One region of the Streptomyces sp. NPDC001410 genome, then DNA from elsewhere that is predicted to be linked to it. Evidence: predicted binding sites of a transcription regulator. Region 1 holds the regulator's gene; the other holds the start of a gene.
What was found. Region 1 encodes HspR, which represses chaperone genes until heat shock. Its sites were predicted from a motif close to TTGAGNNNNNNNNNCTCAA; they were not measured.
Positions count from the first base shown of each region.

Region 1 (9,968 bases):
ACCTCGATCAACCTGCCCTACATCACCGCGTCCGCCGAGGGCCCGCTGCACCTGGACGAGAAGCTCACCCGGGCGCAGTTCCAGCAGCTGACGGCCGACCTGCTGGAGCGCTGCAAGACGCCGTTCCACAACGTCATCAAGGACGCCGGCATCTCCCTCGGCGAGATCGACCACGTCGTCCTCGTCGGTGGCTCCACCCGTATGCCCGCCGTCGCCGAGCTCGTCAAGGAGCTGACCGGCGGCAAGGACGCCAACAAGGGCGTGAACCCGGACGAGGTCGTCGCCATCGGCGCCTCGCTCCAGGCCGGTGTCCTCAAGGGCGAGGTCAAGGACGTCCTGCTCCTCGACGTCACCCCGCTGTCCCTCGGTATCGAGACCAAGGGCGGCATCATGACCAAGCTGATCGAGCGCAACACCACGATCCCGACCAAGCGCTCCGAGATCTTCACGACGGCCGAGGACAACCAGCCGTCCGTGCAGATCCAGGTCTACCAGGGCGAGCGCGAGATCGCGGCGTACAACAAGAAGCTCGGCATGTTCGAGCTGACCGGTCTGCCGCCGGCGCCGCGTGGCGTCCCGCAGATCGAGGTCTCCTTCGACATCGACGCCAACGGCATCATGCACGTCACGGCCAAGGACCTCGGCACGGGCAAGGAGCAGAAGATGACCGTCACCGGCGGCTCCTCGCTGCCGAAGGACGAGGTCGACCGCATGCGCCAGGAGGCCGAGCAGTACGCGGACGAGGACCACCGCCGCCGCGAGGCCGCCGAGACCCGCAACCAGGGCGAGCAGCTCGTCTACCAGACCGAGAAGTTCCTCAAGGACAACGAGGACAAGGTCCCGGGCGAGATCAAGACCGAGGTCGAGGCCTCAGTCGAGGAGCTGAAGGCCGCGCTCAAGGGCGAGGACACCGCCGAGATCCGCACCGCCACGGAGAAGGTCGCGGCCGTCTCGCAGAAGCTGGGCCAGGCCATGTACGCCGACGCCCAGGCCGCGCAGGCCGCGGGCGGTCCCGAGGGTGCCGCCGCCGGTGGCGCCCGGCCCGCCGACGACGACGTGGTCGACGCCGAGATCGTGGACGACGAGCGCAAGGACGGTGCCGCGTGACGGAGGAGACCCCGGGCTTCGAGGAGAAGCCCGACGTCCCCTCCGGCGCGACCCCCGAAGACGCCGAGTCGAAGGCCGCTCCCGATGAGGGGGCGGCCCCGGCCGGGGACGTAGCAGCAGACGCGGGTCTGGTGGCCCAGCTGGACCAGGTGCGCATGGCTCTGAACGAGCGCACCCTGGACCTCCAGCGGCTCCAGGCCGAGTACCAGAACTACCGCCGCCGAGTGGAGCGCGACCGGATCGCGGTCCGGGAGGTCGCCATCGCGAACCTCCTGACCGAACTCCTGCCCGTGCTCGACGACATCGGCCGCGCGCGGGAACACGGCGAACTGGTCGGCGGCTTCAAGTCGGTGGCCGAGTCGCTGGAGACCGTCGCGGCCAAGATGGGCCTGCAGCAGTTCGGCAAGGAGGGCGAGCCCTTCGACCCGACGATCCACGAGGCCCTGATGCACAGCTACGCACCGGACGTCACCGAGACGACGTGCGTGGCCATCCTGCAGCCCGGGTATCGCATCGGCGAACGCACCATCCGCCCCGCGCGGGTGGCCGTCGCCGAGCCGCAGCCCGGCGCGCAGGCCGTCAAGGCGGAGGGCACCGAGGAGACCACCGAGGCGCCCGCGGCCGACGACAAGGAGAACGGTGGCCCGGAGGAGGGCTGACGTAATCACCGAAGACAGGAAGGAGGGGCGTCGGGGATGAGCACCAAGGACTTCATCGAGAAGGACTACTACAAGGTCCTCGGCGTCCCCAAGGACGCCACCGAGGCCGAGATCAAGAAGGCGTACCGGAAGCTCGCCCGCGAGTTCCACCCGGACGCCAACAAGGGCAACGCCAAGGCCGAGGAGCGCTTCAAGGAGATCTCCGAGGCGAACGACATCCTCGGTGACCCCAAGAAGCGCAAGGAGTACGACGAGGCACGCGCCCTGTTCGGCAACGGCGGCTTCCGCCCCGGGCCTGGCGCCGGCGGCTCCTTCAACTTCGATCTGGGCGACCTCTTCGGGGGTAACGCGCAGAGCGGGGGCGGCTTCGGCGGCGGCATCGGTGACGTCTTCGGGGGCCTGTTCAACCGCGGCGGGACCACGGGCACCCGTACCCAGCCGCGGCGCGGCCAGGACATCGAGTCCGAGGTCACGCTGAGCTTCACGGAGGCCATCGAGGGCGCCACGGTGCCCCTGAGGATGTCCTCCCAGGCGCCGTGCAAGGCCTGCTCAGGCACCGGCGACAAGAACGGCACACCGCGGGTGTGCCCGACCTGTGTCGGCACCGGGCAGGTCGCCCGGGGTTCGGGCGGCGGCTTCTCGCTGACCGACCCCTGCCCCGACTGCAAGGGCCGCGGCCTGATCGCCGAGCACCCCTGCCTGGAGTGCAAGGGCAGCGGCCGAGCCAAGTCGTCGCGCACGATGCAGGTCCGCATCCCGGCGGGCGTCACCGACGGGCAGCGGATCCGGCTGCGCGGCAAGGGCGCGCCCGGCGAGCGGGGCGGACCGGCGGGCGACCTGTACGTGATGGTCCATGTCGGCGAGCACCCGGTGTTCGGGCGCAAGGGCGACAACCTCACCGTCACCGTGCCGGTCACGTTCGCCGAGGCGGCCCTCGGCGGCGAGGTGCGGGTCCCCACCCTCGGCGGCCCCGCCGTCACCCTGAAGCTGCCGCCCGGCACCCCCAACGGCCGCACCATGCGCGCCCGGGGCAAGGGCGCGGTCCGCAAGGACGGCACCCGTGGCGACCTCCTGGTCACCGTCGAGGTGAGTGTCCCGAAGGACGTCTCGGGGAAGGCTCGTGACGCACTGGAGGCGTATCGCGAGGCGACCGCGGACGAGGACCCGCGGGCGGAGCTGTTCGAGGCCGCGAAGGGAGATTGAGAGTGATGGACGGCCGTCGGCGTAACCCGTACGAACTGACCGAGGAGACCCCGGTCTACGTCATCTCGGTCGCGGCCCAGCTCTCCGGACTCCACCCGCAGACGCTGCGCCAGTACGACCGCCTGGGTCTGGTCTCCCCCGACCGCACCGCCGGCCGGGGCCGCCGCTACTCGGCCCGTGACATCGAGCTGCTCCGCCAGGTGCAGGCGCTGTCCCAGGACGAGGGCATCAACCTGGCCGGTATCAAGCGGATCATCGAACTGGAGAACCAGGTCGCCGCGCTCCAGTCCCGCGTCGCGGAGCTGCAGTCGGCCCTGGACGGCGCGGCGGCCGCGATGCAGCAGCGCGAGGCCGCCGTCCACGCCTCCTACCGCCGCGACCTGGTCCCGTACCAGGAGGTCCAGCAGACCAGCGCGCTGGTGGTGTGGCGGCCGAAGCGGCAGCAGAACGACTGAGCGTCTGTGACAGCTGAAAGGGGCCCGGATTCCGGGCCCCTTTCACGTGCTCAGGGTGCTCAGGGCGCGAGGGAGGCCCAGTCGGCGCCGGGTGCGGACTCGGTGCCGTCGGGCTGCAGGGCGGTCACCCGGTAGAAGTGGGTGGTGCCGCCGGCGGCGCCGGTGTCCTGGTAGGAGGTGTCCGTCGTGGCCGCCAGCTTCTCGTACGCCTTGGTGTCCGGGTTCCAGCGGTAGACCTGGTAGCCGGTGGCGTCGGCCACGGCGTTCCAGGACAGCGCGACGCCCGCCTCCGCGGCGGTCGCCGACAGCCGGACCGGCGAGCCCTCGGGCGTCGGCTCACTCGGCGTCATGTCCAGCTCGGTGACGGACACGGCCTCGGTCGGGCCGTTCCACTTGATCGCGGAGTTGCCCTGGTCGTCCACGGCGTCGACGAAGAAGCAGACCTCGTCGCCGTCCGGGAGCGTGGTGTAGTCGTAGGACGTCCTGTCGGGCGAGACGTAGTCCGCCGTGCCGCCCCAGCAGATCTGGTCGCCCGGGTCGCCCATCAGCTCGCCCCAGTGGATCTCGTAGTACTTCAGGTCCGTGGCCGGGTTCTTGTCCCAGTTCAGATGGAAGCCGTACTCCGTCGGGGTGACGCTCAGCCCGGTGACGAGGGCGGGCGGGTCGTTGTCCCAGATCTTGCCGTACTGGGTCTCGGACTGGGCGGACTCGTTGCCCGCCGCGTCGACGGCCGAGACACGGTAGTAGTAGACGACCTTCTCGGCGGCCGAGGTGTCCAGGTAGGACAGCTGGTCCGTGGTGCCGAGCGCGGTGTACGTGCCGTTCGCGCTCGCGGCCCGGAAGACGCGGTACGACACCGCGCCCGCGACCTGGTCCCAGGCGACCTTCAGCCCACCCGTACTGTCAGTCGGACCGAAATGTCCCCCCGCGCTCACATTGGTCGGCGCGTCGGGCGCCACCAGGTCGACGGTGGTCACCGCCTGGTCCGCGGTGCCCGTCGACTCGTTGCCGACCCGGTCGTAGGCGCGGACCTCGTAGTAGTACGTCTCGCCCGTCTTCGGGAGGGTGGCGTCGGTGTACGAGGTGGAGGTCGTCGTCGCGAGCGGCTTGGCGCCGAACGACGTGCCCTTCAGGCGCCGGTAGACGCGGTACCCCGCGAGGTCCATCTCCTTGTTCCTGCTCCAGCTCAGCTTCGCCTTGCCGGTCACCGTGTCGTACGAAACCGAAGTCCCCGTCGGGACGAGGGGCTTGACCTTGTCGGCGTCGGCCGAGAGCCGGGGCAGGTACGAGAAGGCGACGTTGGCGGTGCCGGTCCAGTTGACGTAGTCGACGCGCAGGGTGTGCTTGCCGGACGGGATCGTGACGTCGACGGACTTGCTCCGGGTGGTCGAGACGTTCTTCCAGATGTCCACCTTGCGCACGCCGTCCAGGTACACCCGCACCCCGTCCTGGGTGCTGGCCGGCAGGGAGAACGGCCCACCGGAACCGAAGTCCCGCGTCACGCTCCAGCGCACACCGAAGTTGTCCTTGGGCAGGCCTGTGGCCGGGGCGCCCGTGCCCCAGTTCTCGGAGATCACGGAGTCGCAGTCCGTTTTCTTCGGGGTGCCGGAGAAGGTGGTGTTCGCGTAGAACGTCCGGGTGTACACCGGGGACGCGCAACTCGTGGCGGCGGAGGCGGTGGTGGTGACCGCGCTCAGCAGGGCGCCGGCGGCGGAGAGTACGACGGTCGTGGCTGTCGTACGTCTGGCTGGGTTCATTCGGTCCTCTGCTCGAGTCGGAGAGACGGCGCGCGGCCGCCGGTGATCGCGACTCGCGGGGATTGCCAATGGTTGTGCGGATCTTTACCTTCCCATGAACTCCGTTTGGATGGAGGGTCCGTAAAGGGTGTTTGGAGGTGATTCCGTTCCTCCTTCACAGGTGCAGCGGAGCGTGGTGTTGCGGACTCGTTAAGTAGTTCCGCTTGACGCCGGGTAGCGGCTCCGCGTTGGCTTTTCGGACACCTGGGTCTAAAGCAGCACCCACGTCCGGAACACACCTGAAGTGAGCCCTCGTATGCGTCGTATCGCCATAGCCGTGGCTGCATCCACGATGACCCTTTCGCTTGCCGGCTGCGGCGTGCTGGACGCGACGGGGGACGGCGCGAGCGCGAGCCCCACGAAGGGCGACGACGTCACCATCGGACTGCTGCTGCCGGAGAAGGCGAACAGTCGCTACGACAAGTTCGACTACCCGATCATCAAGAGCAAGGTCGAGGAGCTGACCGACAAGAAGGGCAAGGTCGAGTACGCCAACGCCGACGCGGACGCCGCCCGGCAGGCCGGCCAGATGCAGACGATGATCGACAGCAAGGTCGACGTCATCATGGTCGACGCGGTCGACTCGCACGCCATCGCGGGCCAGGTGAAGAAGGCCAAGGACGCGGGCATCCCGGTCATCGCCTACGACCGGCTGGCCGAGGGCCCCATCGACGCCTACATCTCCTTCGACAACGAGCTGGTCGGCGAGGTGCAGGGCCGCACGCTGCTGGAGGCGCTGGGCTCGAACGTCGACACCTCCGACAAGGTCGTCATGGTGAACGGCTCGCCCACCGACCCGAACGCCAAGCAGTTCAAGCAGGGCGCGCTGTCCGAGCTGAACGGCAAGGTGACGATCGCGGAGACCTACGACACCACGGACTGGAAGCCGGAGAACGCCCAGGCCGAGATGACCGAGGCGATCAGCAAGATCGGCAAGAACAACATCGCCGGGGTCTACGCCGCCAACGACGGCATGGCGGGCGGTGTCATCAAGGCGCTGAAGGCGGCCGGTGTCACCAGCCTGCCCCCGATCACCGGCCAGGACGCCGAACTGGACGCGGTGCAGCGGGTCGTCGCCGGCGAGCAGTACATGAGCGTCTACAAGTCCTACCCGGACGAGGCCGAGGCCGCGGCCCAGATGGCCGTCACCAAGGTGCAGGGCAAGGACATCCAGTTCGACGCCCTCACCCAGGACAAGGTGGACAGCCCCACCACCAAGGCCATCCCGTCCAAGCTGGTCCAGGTGAGCCCCCTGATCAAGAGCAGCATCAAGGACACGGTCATCGCCGACGGGATCTACACGATCGACGAGATCTGCACCCCCAAGTACAAGGCGGCCTGCGCGGCCATCGGCCTGAAGTAGGCCCGGGGCGGTAGCCCCTCGGCCCGGAGCCGGGCAGGGGCAGAGGGCTCGCACGTGACGCGGCGGGCGCCGGAAGGTCTCGGCGTCCGCCGCGTCACGTGCTGAGCGGCCCTCCCGTATCGCGCCACCCCCGTGGGCGCGATACGACGGTCCCGGCCGAACGGGGGGAGCCCGACCGGGACCGCTCCGGGTGCTGCTGCACCCGGGGGAAGCGAGATCAACGATGCCCCGGTGGGGTGCGACCCACCACCATCATCTTGTTGCAATGCGACGGGCGGAGGCCGGTTGAAAACGGGTCGTAACGTCGGTTTTCGCCTCCCGTGGTGCGTGGAGCCGTGTTGCGGACCCGGTCCGGGCCGCGCATAGTTGCGCTGCGGAAGAGGCAGCAAGCCGGGGGTGGAATGGGCGATGGCCAGGCACGGGACGGAGAAGCATCCCCACGGTGCCGACCGACTGTGCGAGGTCGGGGATCGCGTGTATTCCCGGGCCGTACGTCGGGGACGGGTGCCGCGCACGGACGCGGAACAGGTGCCCTGCCTGCTGGAGCTGGCCCTCCTGCACCCCGATCCGGACGACATGGACTGGCTGGTGCCGACCTCCCCGCAGGAGGTCATGACCCGGCTGCTGCGCGGGGTCTACGACGAGGTCAGGGAGAGTCAGCAGCGGGTGGGTTCGGCGGTGGCCGCGGTCGAGCGGTACGCCGGTCTGGGCCGGCAGCTGCAGGCGCCGGCGGCACCGGGCGAGGGCACCGCCATCCGCGTGCTGGACGGGCTGTCCCGCATCCAGGCCGCGATGGACGAGGCGACCGAGGCGTGCACCACCGAGGTGCTCACCGTGCAACCAGGCGGCATCCGGCGCGAGGCCGAGCTGACCGAGGGACTGCACCGGGCGCTGGCGCTGCGCGGCCGGGGCGTGCGCATGCGCGACCTGTACACGCATGTGGCCCGGCACGGGCAGGGGCTGCTCAACTACCTGGAGCTGATGGGTGACACGGTGGAGGCCCGCACCCTGGACGAGGTCATCGACCGGCTGATCCTCTTCGACCGCACCGTCGTCTTCATCCCCGCCAACGCCGAGCGCACGATGGCCCTGGAGCTGCGCCACCCGGCGCTGGTCGAGTACTTCGTCACCGTCTTCGAGCGGCTGTGGCGGCTCGCCCTGCCGCTGACGGCTCCGCTCCCCGACACCGGCATCGAGGGCATCTCGCACCGCGAGCGCTCCATCGCCGCACTGCTCGCCGAGGGCCACCAGGACGCGGTGATCGCCGAGCGGCTCGGCATAAGCGTCCGCACCTGCCGGGCCCACATCGCCCGCCTGTCGGACACCCTCGGCGCGGCCAGCCGTACCCAACTGGGCGTGCGCATCGCCCAGGTCGGCCTGAACGGCCCCCCGCACCCCGGCCCGCCGGCCGCGCTCACGCTTCCCGGTCAAGGATCCCCGAGCGTGCGATGAGGTAGCCGAGCTGGGCGCGGCTGTCGCTGCCGAGGGTGGTGGCGAGTTTGGCGATGTGGACGCGGGCGGTGCGGACGTTCATGCCGAGGCGGTCGGCGATGACGGCGTCGGTGTGGCCCTCCACGAGAAGAGCGGCGATGGCCCGTTGGCGCGGGGTGACGCCGCCCAGCGTGGGGCGCTGGACGGCCTCGGGGTACATGGGGGTGGCCAGCCGCCAGAGGCGGTCGAAGGCGGTCACGAAGAAGCGGAGCAGGGCCGGGTGGCGCACCTCCAGGGCGAGCCGGCCGTCGTCGCCGGCCGGGATGAACGCCACCGTGCGGTCGACGGCGATGAGCCGGTCCGGCAGCTCGTCCAGCGTGCGCGCCTCCGCCTCCCCGCGCAGCTCCTCGTAGCGGGCGAGGACGAGCGGCACATGGCGCTGGGTGTGCTGGTAGAGGGTGCGGATACGGCCGCCCCGGTCGAGCAGCGCCTGGTCGCGGTCCATGGCCACCGCCTGCGCGACCCGGCCGCGGTCGCTGTTGTAGTGCACGTTGGGCTGGATGCAGAGCACTTCGTCGGCCGCCTGGGCCATGGCGTCGCTGATGGCGCCGTTGATGCGTTCCGTTCCGCTGAGGATCCGCAGGGTGGGGGTGTCGGTGTGCGTCCCGTGCCGGGGCGCGACGCGCATCAGCGGCTCGAACAGCTTCGTCAGCCGCTCCTCGCGGCGGCGTTCCTCGGCGATACGGGCGCGGGAGCCGCGCAGCAGATGGTTCAGCAGGGCGGCGGGGGCTACGGGTTCGAGCCGGCCGAGGTCGTCGACGGACGGGTGCAGCAGTCCGAGGTCGGTCAGACAGGGGGTGTCCGCCGCGTCCGCGGTGCGGATGTGGCCGGCCCGCAGGACCCGCTCGTACAGCTCGGCGCCCGCGTCGCACAGCTCGTCGATCCCGTGCTCAAGGTGGGTCACCGGACCGCCTCCTCCAGCTCGAGTATCCCGGACGTCGCTATCAGATAGCCGAGTTGGGCCCGGCTCTGGCTGCCGAGGGTCGCGGCGAGCTTGGCGATGTGGTCCCGGGTGGTGCGGACGTTCATGCCGAGGCGGTCGGCGATGACGGCGTCGGTGTGGCCCTCGGTCAGCAGCCGGGCGATGGCGCGCCGGCGCGGGGTGACGCCGCCCAGCGTGGGGCGCCGGACCGGTTGCGGGTACATGGGCGTGGCCAGCCGCCACAGCCGCTCGAAGGTGGTCACGAAGTACGCGACCAGCGCGGGGTGGCGGACCTCCAGCGCGAGGGTGCCGTCGTCGTCCGCGGGGAGGTAGGCCACCTGGCGGTCCATGACGATGAGCCGGTCGGTCAGCTCGTCCAGGCAGCGGCCCTCGACGTCGCCGACGAGCCGCTCGTTGTAGGCGTGCACGGCCGGCAGATGGACCACCGTGTGCTGGAAGAGGGTGCGGATACGGCCCCCGCGGTCGAGCAGCCGCTGGTCGCGGTGGTAGGCGACGTCATGGGCGACCTCGCCGCGCGGGCCGACGAGGCCGGTGTGCGGCTGGATGCACAGGACCTCCTTGCGCGCCTGCTCCATGGCCTCGGTGAGGGCCTGGTTGATCCGCTGGGTGCCGCTGTGCAGCCGCAGCAGCGGGGATTCGGCTCCGGTGTCGGCGGCCCGCGGCCCGTCCGTCCGCATCAGCGGCTCGAACTGCTCCACCAGCCGGTCCTCGCGCCGGTACTCGTCCGCGATCCGGGCCCGGGAGCCGCGCAGCATCCGGATCAGGGCGGCGGCGGGGGCCACGGGTTCGAGGCGGACGGGGTCGTCGTGGGCCGGATGCAGCAGCCCGAAGCGGGTGAGGCAGGGCGCCTCGACGGCCTCCTGCGCGCACAACCAGCCGTCGCGCAGGGCCTGTTCGTATAGCTTCACCCCGGCGGCGCACAGCTCTTCGGCTCCGTGGTCCCGGTGTGGT
Region 1 covers NZ_JBIAWE010000007.1:349,359-359,326, forward strand. The annotation lists gene dnaK (molecular chaperone DnaK) at 1-1,107, shown strand, start outside; gene grpE (nucleotide exchange factor GrpE) at 1,104-1,766, shown strand; gene dnaJ (molecular chaperone DnaJ) at 1,803-2,969, shown strand; gene ACFY3C_RS17880 (heat shock protein transcriptional repressor HspR) at 2,975-3,424, shown strand; gene ACFY3C_RS17885 (fibronectin type III domain-containing protein) at 3,484-5,181, opposite strand; gene ACFY3C_RS17890 (sugar ABC transporter substrate-binding protein) at 5,477-6,583, shown strand; gene ACFY3C_RS17895 (LuxR C-terminal-related transcriptional regulator) at 6,992-8,035, shown strand; gene ACFY3C_RS17900 (LuxR C-terminal-related transcriptional regulator) at 7,998-8,978, opposite strand; gene ACFY3C_RS17905 (helix-turn-helix transcriptional regulator) at 8,975-9,968, opposite strand, start outside.

Region 2 (9,968 bases), on a different contig from region 1:
TGCGAGCGCCAGTTCCAGGACCTGGCGGACGTCGGTCACGGCGTGGACGTCGAGCTTGTCCAGCACCTCGGCCGGGACGTCGTCCAGGTCGGGTTCGTTGCGCTTGGGGATGATCACGGTGGTCACCCCGGCGCGGTGGGCGGCGAGCAGCTTCTGCTTCACACCGCCGATGGGCAGCACCCGGCCGGTCAGCGAGACCTCGCCGGTCATCGCCACGTCGGTGCGGACCAGCCGGCCGGAGAGCAGGGAGGCGAGGGCCGTGGTCATCGTGATGCCCGCGCTCGGTCCGTCCTTAGGGACCGCGCCCGCCGGGAAGTGGATGTGCACGCCCCGGTCCTTCAGGTCGGCCACCGGCAGCTCCAGTTCGGCGCCGTGGCTGCGCAGGAAGCTCAGCGCGATCTGCGCCGACTCCTTCATCACGTCGCCCAGCTGGCCGGTCAGGGTCAGCCCCGCCGCGCCCGTCTCCGGGTCGGCGAGGGACGCCTCGACGAAGAGGACGTCGCCACCGGCTCCGGTGACCGCGAGACCGGTCGCCACGCCCGGCACGGACGTACGGCGCTCGGCCGGGTCCTGGGCGGACTCGGGCACGTGGTGCGGACGCCCGATCAGCGCGCGGAGATCCTCGTCCCGGACGGTGAACGGCAGCTTCCGCTCGCCGAGTTCGTGCTGGGCCGCGATCTTGCGCAGCAGCCGCGCGATGGACCGCTCCAGGGTGCGCACGCCCGCCTCGCGGGTGTACTCGCCGGCGAGCTTGCGCAGCGCGCCCTCGTCGATCGTGACCTCGTCCTTGGCCAGGCCGGTCCGCTCCAGCTGGCGCGGGAGCAGGTGGTCACGGGCGATGACGACCTTCTCGTCCTCGGTGTAGCCGTCCAGGCGGACGATCTCCATACGGTCGGCGAGCGCCTCCGGGATGGCCTCCAGGACGTTGGCGGTGGCGAGGAAGACCACGTCGGACAGGTCCAGTTCGACCTCCAGGTAGTGGTCCCGGAAGGTGTGGTTCTGCGCCGGGTCCAGCACCTCCAGCAGGGCCGCGGCCGGGTCGCCCCGGTAGTCCGACCCCACCTTGTCGATCTCGTCCAGCAGGACCACGGGGTTCATCGACCCCGCCTCCTTGATGGCACGCACGACACGGCCGGGCAGCGCGCCGACGTACGTGCGCCGGTGGCCGCGGATCTCCGCCTCGTCCCGGACACCACCGAGGGCGACGCGGACGAACTTGCGGCCCATGGCGTGCGCGACGGACTCGCCGAGGCTGGTCTTGCCGACGCCGGGAGGGCCGACAAGCGCGAGCACGGCCCCGCCGCGCCGCCCGCCGATCACACCGAGGCCGCGCTCACTGCGCCGCTTGCGGACGGCCAGGTACTCGGTGATGCGCTCCTTCACGTCCTCCAGACCCGCGTGCTCGGCGTCCAGGATCGCCCTGGCGCCCTGGATGTCGTACGCGGAAGCACTGTCATCGGTCCGCTCGTTCCACGGCATCTCCAGGACCGTGTCCAGCCAGGTGCGGATCCACGAGCCCTCGGGCGACTGGTCGGAGGACCGCTCCAGCTTGTCGACCTCCTTGAGGGCGGCCTCGCGGACCTTCTCCGGCAGGTCGGCGGCCTCCACGCGGGCGCGGTAGTCGTCGGACTCCTCACCGTCCTGATCGCCGTTCAGCTCGCGCAGCTCCTTGCGGACGGCCTCGAGCTGACGCCTCAGCAGGAACTCGCGCTGCTGCTTGTCGACGCCCTCCTGGACGTCCTTGGCGATGGTCTCGGCCACGTCCTGCTCGGCGAGGTGGTCGCGCAACTGCTGCGCGGCGAGCCGGAGGCGGGCCACCGGGTCGGCGGTCTCCAGCAGCTCGACCTTCTGCTCGGTGGTGAGGAAGGGCGAGTACCCGGAGTTGTCGGCGAGCGCGGAGACGTCGTCGATGGCCTGGACGCGGTCCACGACCTGCCAGGCGCCGCGCTTCTTCAGCCAGCTGGTGGCGAGGGCCTTGTATTCCTTGACGAGTTCGGCGGCATGCCCGGGCAGCGGGTCGGGGACGGTCTCGTCGACCCCCGCGCCCTCGACCCACAGCGCCGCGCCCGGACCCGTCGTACCGGCGCCGATCCGCACCCGGCCGCGGCCGCGGATCAGGGCCCCCGGGTCGCCGTCGGCCAGCCGGCCGACCTGCTCGACCGTGCCCAGCACACCGGTCTTGGCGTACGTGCCGTCGATGCGCGGAACCAGCAGAACCTTGGGCTTCCCGGGCTCCGACCGGGCGGCGGCCTGCGCGGCCTCCACCGCGGCCCGCACCTCGGCGTCGCTCAGGTCCAGCGGAACCACCATCCCGGGCAGCACGACCTCGTCGTCGAGCGGCAGCACGGGCAACACGAGCGTGAACGCCGTGGACTCAGCAGCCATGATCTCCCCTTAGGCAGTCAACTTGAGCTATGCCGACTCAATGCACGGGGCTCCGCCAATGTTCCCGGGTCCTTGTTCGCTGTGAGCGATCGGCCGGTGACCGGGATGTTGTTGCAGACCAGAGGTGATGTCAGTGGGGCCTGCCAGGATGCCCGGACGTCAGCACGAACGGGGAGGAGCCCATGGGCACCTGGGACACGGGACCCTTTGACAACGACACCGCCGCGGACTGGTGCAACGGTCTCGACGACGCGGCCTTGAACGAGCGCGCGGGAATGGTTCGCGACGCGCTGGTGCGAGCCGTCGACACCGACGACTACCTCGAAGCACCCGAGGCGGAGGAGGCCGTCGCGGCGGCCGCGCTGGTCGCCGCCCAGTGTCCGGGCGGCGACATCCCCTCGCCGCACTACGGACCCGAGGAACCCCTCCCCGATCTCACGGCCCTGCGGTCACTCGCGCTACAAGCCCTCGACCGGGTCGTGACCGAGCCGTCCGAACTGCTGGGCCTGTGGGAGGAATCCGAGGGCTACCCGTGGCGGTCCGGTGTCGAGCGGATACGGCACATACTCCTGCCGCCCTCGGAGGGGGAACAGCTCAGCCTGTGCTGACCGTACGGCCCAATCAGTCATGAAGAGCTCCCCCGTGCCCTGACCACGGCTCCCTGCCACGGCCAGCAGCATCGCTACACCATCGAGCAGGCGTTCACACGGACCCCGGGGAAGTCGCGGGGAAGCGCCAGCGCCGTACCAGCGGCCAGCCGGCGATGCCGATGCTCAGGGCGATCAGGTGGCCCCAGTTGGTCATCGGGTCCTGGAAGGCGGTCAGGTCGTCGAGGAGCATGCTCGCGACCAGGGTGAGAAGGGGCCAGCGGACCCAGGGGGTGAGCAGGCCGGACAGGGCACCGATGCTGCCGGCGACACCGAAGCTGATGCCGTAGTCGAGGCGGTGCAGGGAGGTGTCCGGAAGGTGGCCGAACAGGACCGCGAGGCCCACCGGGACCTCGGTCGCGAGGGTCGCCAGGACGTGGCCCGCCAGGAACACGCAGGCCGCCCGGGCGCCGCCTATCCGCCGCTCCAGCGCGGTGAGCACCAGCACGAACGCGCCCGCGTACGGCGACACGATGCCGCCCGCGATCCACAGCGCGCTCGCCAGCAGCACCAGCACCGGCGTGCGCACCAGGTGGGCGACGTCGGTGCTGGAGCCCTGGTACAGCGTGTGCATCAGGGCGGGGTCGGCCCAGTCCGCCACGAGCGAGGTGAGGGCGAGGAGGGACGCGTAGGCGAAGGTGAACGGGGTGCCGGTGGGGGTCGGCAGGAGGTACCAGGGCCGGAAGGAGGGGCGGGTCGCGGCCGGGGCCGGCGTCGCGGCCGGGGCGGGCAGCTCTCGTTGGCGTGGGACTCCGTCGAGCAGGCCGGCGACATCCGGCAGGGAGTCGGCGGGAAGGGGCGTGCCCAGGGGCGGGGACGCGGCCGTCGCAGGCCCGGTCACGATCCGTTCCACGGTGAGGCACTCCTTCCGTCGCGCCCCACCCTTCGTGTTCCCGCGGCCGCTGTCTATGACCGACGCCACGCGAGAGCGGATTCACAGCAACCTCAGAAGCTTCAAACGCGTCCGCCCCTTGCCGGCGGCGCGCACGAGGCGCGCGGTGGCGGCGTGCGGCGGCAGTCGCGCCGCGCTGCCCCGCACCGCCCCGCAACCTGTTACCCGTGGGTTCGTGGTCAATTCCCGTGAACGCAACGCCTCGTTCGAGGAGGATGGGCGTATGACTGCCGTCTACGACACTCCTGAGGTCCTGGACCGACGCGAAGGCCCGTACGGGGAGGTGGTGCTGCGCAGGCACGGCGAGTTGCTGCAGATCATCGCCAACGGGTGCTTCCTCATGGACACCTCCGACGGCCGCTCGGAGCGGCTGCTGGTCGACGCCGCGTACGACGCCCTGGACGGGCGCCCGGCACCGGACGTGCTGATCGGCGGACTGGGGGTGGGATTCTCGCTCGCACACGCCGCGGCGGATCCCGACAGATGGGGCCGGATCACGGTCGTGGAGCGGGAGCCGGCCGTCATCGACTGGCACCGGGGCGACGGACCGCTGTCGGTTGTCTCCGCGCACGCGCTCGCCGATCCCCGCGCCGAGATCGTCCAGGCCGACCTTGTCACTTACGTCAATGAGACATCGGACACTTTCGACGCCCTGTGTCTCGACATCGACAACGGCCCGGGCTGGACCGTCACCGAGGACAACGACGGCCTCTACTCGCCGTCCGGACTCGCTGCGTGTGCAAGGGTGTTGAGGCCGGGAGGGGTGTTGGCGGTATGGTCTGCCGAGCCCTCTCCGGAATTTGAAGGAACCATGTGGAATGCCGGGTTCCATCAGGTGCGTACCGAAGAGGTCCCCGTTGCCCGGGGCGTTCCGGACGCCGTACACCTCGCCGTCCGACCTGGATAGCGACGGCGCGGTGAGTCCCCGTAATGTGCTGCCCTGACGCCGATCATTCAAGCGTCAATCGCAGTCATGGGATCACCCCACGGATTCCGGAAAGCAACAGGGGCGGGCGATGGAGCAGACACACACCTCCCAGACCAGCGCGGCCACGACGACCCAGGGCGCGCAGCGCCGCGTGCTGGTCGTCGAGGACGATCCGACGATCGTCGACGCCATCGCGGCCCGGCTCCGCGCCGAGGGATTCCTCGTGCAGACCGCGTCCGATGGCCCCGCGGCGGTCGACACGGCCGAGGCCTGGCAGCCCGACCTGCTGATCCTCGACATCATGCTGCCCGGCTTCGACGGCCTGGAGGTCTGCCGGCGCGTGCAGGCCCAGCGCCCGGTGCCGGTGCTGATGCTCACCGCGCGGGACGACGAGACGGACATGCTGGTCGGGCTCGGCGTCGGCGCCGACGACTACATGACCAAGCCGTTCTCCATGCGGGAGCTGGCCGCGCGGGTGCACGTCCTGCTGCGGCGCGTGGAGCGGGCGGTCGTCGCCGCGTCCACGCCCCGCTCGGGCATCCTGCGCCTCGGCGAGCTGGAGATCGACCACGCGCAGCGCCGCGTGCGGGTGAAGTCCGAGGACGTCCACCTCACGCCCACCGAGTTCGACCTGCTGGTGTGCCTGGCGAACACCCCGCGCGCGGTGCTCTCCCGGGAGCAGCTGCTGGCCGAGGTGTGGGACTGGGCGGACGCGTCGGGCACGCGGACGGTGGACAGCCACATCAAGGCGCTGCGCCGGAAGATCGGCGCCGAGCGGATCCGTACCGTGCACGGCGTGGGCTACGCGCTGGAGACACCGACGCCATGAGCGAACGGCGGGAGGCCGCACGGAGGAGCCCCGGGGAGGATCCCTGGGGGGGCGTACGCCCGTTCTCGATCAAGACCAAGCTGGGCGCACTCGTCGTCATCTCGGTGCTGATCACCACCGGTCTCTCGATCGTCGCGGTGCACACCAAGACGGAGCTTCGCTTCATCACGGTCTTCTCGATGATCGCCACACTGCTGATAACGCAGTTCGTGGCCCATTCACTCACCGCGCCGCTGGACGAGATGAACCTGGTGGCCCGCTCGATCTCGCAGGGCGACTACACCCGCCGAGTCCGCGAGAACCGCCGTGACGAGCTGGGCGACCTGGCCCAGACGATCAACGTCATGGCCGACGAGCTGGAGGCGCAGGACCGCCAGCGCAAGGAGCTGGTGGCGAACGTCTCGCACGAGCTGCGCACCCCGATCGCGGGCCTGCGCGCGGTGCTGGAGAACATCGTCGACGGGGTCACCGAGGCCGACCCGGAGACCATGCGGACGGCCCTGAAACAGACCGAGCGGCTCGGCCGGCTCGTCGAGACCCTGCTGGACCTCTCCCGGCTCGACAACGGCGTCGTACCGCTGAAGCTGCGCCGCTTCGAGGTGTGGCCGTACCTGTCGGGCGTGCTGAAGGAGGCCAACATGGTCGCCTCCGCGCGCGCGGGCATGGCCTCCGGCTCCGGCAGCCACACGCGTACCGACGTACATCTGCACCTGGACGTCTCCCCGCCGGAGCTGACCGCGCACGCGGACCCCGAGCGCATCCACCAGGTCGTCGCCAACCTGATCGACAACGCGGTCAAGCACAGCCCGCCGTACGGGCGCGTCACCGTGAAGGCGCGGCGCGGGCCGCAGCCGGAGTCGCTGGAGCTGGAGGTGCTGGACGAGGGGCCCGGAATCCCCAGGTCCGAGTGGCACCGCGTGTTCGAGCGGTTCAACCGCGGCTCGGTGACCCGGCCGCACGGTCCGGGCAGCGACGGCGGCACCGGGCTCGGCCTCGCGATCGCCCGGTGGGCGGTGGATCTGCACAGCGGCCGAATCGGTGTGGCCGAATCCGAGCGGGGCTGCAGGATCATCGTCACTCTTCCGGGAGAGACTTCCGTCCCAGGTTGACGTAAAGTCCGAACCGGAGCCACAAGATCCACGAGCGTCCCCGCAGTCGGACACGTGTGATCAGGGACAGCCCCGCGACGCACGCCCGAGCGAGTCGCGCCGGGCCCCGCTCGGCGATCCCGCACACCTCAGCTCACATGCGGAACCACGCTTGTTTCCCGCCATATCAAGCCCTGAAACAAGATTTCTGATGTGACTTACGCGACGATGAACCTGCCCGACCTGACCTTCCCGGTCTCGGAGGCGTAGCCTTTATTCCCGCTGTCCATAACCTTGTGAAGCGGAAGAGGGCGGTTGCCGCCGTGTCGCCACAGTCCCCCAGTAACTCGAGCATCTCGACCGACGACCCAGCCGGGAAGAACCCCGCTGCTGCGTTCGGTCCCAACGAGTGGCTCGTCGACGAGATCTATCAGCAGTACCTCCAGGACCCGAACTCGGTAGACCGTGCCTGGTGGGACTTCTTCGCCGACTACAAGCCGGGCGCGCCTGCCGCCGCGGCTCCGGCGGGTACTGCGGCCGCGGGGGTCGCAGGAACCACCACCACGGCTTCCCCGGCCCCGAGCGCGCCCGCGGCCCCCGCCGCCCCCGCGCCCGCCCCTGCGGCCCCGAAGCCCGCCGCCGCGGCTGCGGCCCCCGCTCCCGCGGCACCGGCCGCGGCCCCCGCCCCGGCCAAGCCGGCGACGCCCGCACAGGCGCCCGCTCAGCCGACGGCCAAGGCCGCGCCCGCCACGGCGGCCCCGGAGGGCCCCGAGCTGATCACGCTGCGCGGCCCGGCCGCCGCGGTCGCGAAGAACATGAACGCCTCGCTGGAGCTGCCGACGGCCACCTCGGTCCGCGCGGTCCCGGTGAAGCTGCTGTTCGACAACCGGATCGTCATCAACAACCACCTGAAGCGCGCCCGGGGCGGGAAGATCTCCTTCACGCACCTGATCGGCTTCGCGATGGTCCAGGCCATCAAGGCCATGCCGTCGATGAACTGGCACTTCGCGGAGAAGGACGGGAAGCCCACCCTCGTCAAGCCGCCGCACGTCAACTTCGGCCTGGCCATCGACCTGGTGAAGCCCAACGGCGACCGCCAGCTCGTCGTCGCCGGCATCAAGAAGGCCGAGACGCTGAACTTCTTCGAGTTCTGGCAGGCCTACGAGGACATCGTCCGCCGCGCCCGTGACGGCAAGCTGACGATGGACGACTTCACCGGTGTCACGGTCTCCCTGACCAACCCCGGCGGCCTCGGCACCGTCCACTCCGTGCCGCGTCTGATGCCCGGCCAGTCGGTGATCATGGGCGTCGGCTCCATGGACTACCCGGCGGAGTTCCAGGGCACCTCCCAGGACACCCTGAACAAGCTCGGCATCTCGAAGGTCATGACGCTCACGTCGACCTACGACCACCGGGTCATCCAGGGCGCCGCCTCCGGCGAGTTCCTGCGTATCGTCGCGAACTTCCTCCTCGGCGAGCAGGGCTTCTACGACGACGTCTTCGAGTCGCTGCGCATCCCCTACGAGCCGGTCCGCTGGCTCAAGGACATCGACGCCTCGCACGACGACGACGTCACCAAGGCCGCCCGCGTCTTCGAGCTGATCCACTCCTACCGGGTCCGCGGCCACGTCATGGCCGACACCGACCCGCTGGAGTACCGCCAGCGCAAGCACCCCGACCTGGACATCGTCGAGCACGGCCTCACCCTGTGGGACCTGGAGCGCGAGTTCGCGGTCGGCGGCTTCGCCGGCAAGTCGATGATGAGGCTGCGCGACATCCTCGGCGTGCTGCGCGACTCGTACTGCCGCACCACCGGCATCGAGTTCATGCACATCCAGGACCCGAAGCAGCGCAAGTGGATCCAGGACCGCGTCGAGCGCCCGCACTCCAAGCCGGAGCGCGAGGAGCAGCTGCGCATCCTGCGCCGCCTGAACGCGGCCGAGGCCTTCGAGACCTTCCTGCAGACGAAGTACGTCGGCCAGAAGCGCTTCTCCCTGGAGGGCGGCGAGTCCGTCATCCCGCTGCTGGACGCGGTCATCGACTCCGCGGCCGAGTCCCGCCTGGACGAGGTCGTCATCGGCATGGCCCACCGCGGCCGCCTGAACGTCCTCGCGAACATCGTCGGCAAGTCGTACGCGCAGATCTTCCGCGAGTTCGAGGGCAACCTCGACCCGAAGTCGATGCACGGCTCCGGCGACGTGAAGTACCACCTGGGCGCCGAGGGCACCTTCACCGGCCTGGACGGCGAGCAGATCACGGTCTCGCTGGCCGCGAACCCGTCCCACCTGGAGACGGTCGACCCGGTCATCGAGGGCATCACCCGCGCCAAGCAGGACATCATCAACAAGGGCGGCACGGACTTCACCGTCCTGCCGGTGGCGATCCACGGCGACGCGGCCTTCGCGGGCCAGGGCGTGGTGGCCGAGACCCTGAACATGTCGCAGCTGCGCGGCTACCGCACCGGCGGCACGGTCCACATCGTCATCAACAACCAGGTCGGCTTCACCGCGGCCCCCGAGTCCTCGCGTTCCTCCATGTACGCGACGGACGTGGCCCGCATGATCGAGGCCCCGATCTTCCACGTGAACGGCGACGACCCCGAGGCCGTCGTGCGCGTCGCGCGGCTCGCCTTCGAGTTCCGCCAGGCGTTCAACAAGGACGTGGTGATCGACCTCATCTGCTACCGCCGCCGCGGTCACAACGAGTCGGACAACCCGGCCTTCACCCAGCCGCTGATGTACGACCTGATCGACAAGAAGCGCTCGGTGCGCAAGCTGTACACCGAGTCCCTCATCGGTCGCGGCGACATCACCCTGGAAGAGGCCGAGCAGGCGCTGCAGGACTACCAGGGCCAGCTGGAGAAGGTCTTCACGGAGGTCCGCGAGGCTACGTCCCAGCCGGCCGCCGGAGTCGTCCAGGCGCCGCAGGACGGCTTCCCGGTCGCGGTGCCGACCGCGATCTCCTCGGAGGTCGTCAAGCGGATCGCCGAGTCCCAGGTCAACATCCCCGACTCCTTCCACGTGCACCCGCGTCTGCTGCCGCAGCTGCAGCGCCGGGCGACGATGGTCGAGGACGGCACGATCGACTGGGGCATGGGCGAGACCCTCGCGGTCGGCTCCCTCCTGCTGGAGGGCACCCCGGTCCGGCTGTCCGGGCAGGACTCCCAGCGAGGCACCTTCGGCCAGCGCCACGCGGTGCT
Region 2 covers NZ_JBIAWE010000005.1:214,011-223,978, forward strand. The annotation lists gene lon (endopeptidase La) at 1-2,385, opposite strand, end outside; gene ACFY3C_RS12600 (DUF4259 domain-containing protein) at 2,568-2,993, shown strand; gene ACFY3C_RS12605 (rhomboid-like protein) at 3,088-3,885, opposite strand; gene ACFY3C_RS12610 (spermidine synthase) at 4,148-4,831, shown strand; gene ACFY3C_RS12615 (response regulator transcription factor) at 4,941-5,681, shown strand; gene ACFY3C_RS12620 (ATP-binding protein) at 5,678-6,790, shown strand; gene ACFY3C_RS12625 (multifunctional oxoglutarate decarboxylase/oxoglutarate dehydrogenase thiamine pyrophosphate-binding subunit/dihydrolipoyllysine-residue succinyltransferase subunit) at 7,093-9,968, shown strand, end outside.
Region 2: a site for HspR is predicted at 2,408-2,426, ahead of lon (endopeptidase La). Genes of this name have one in related genera too.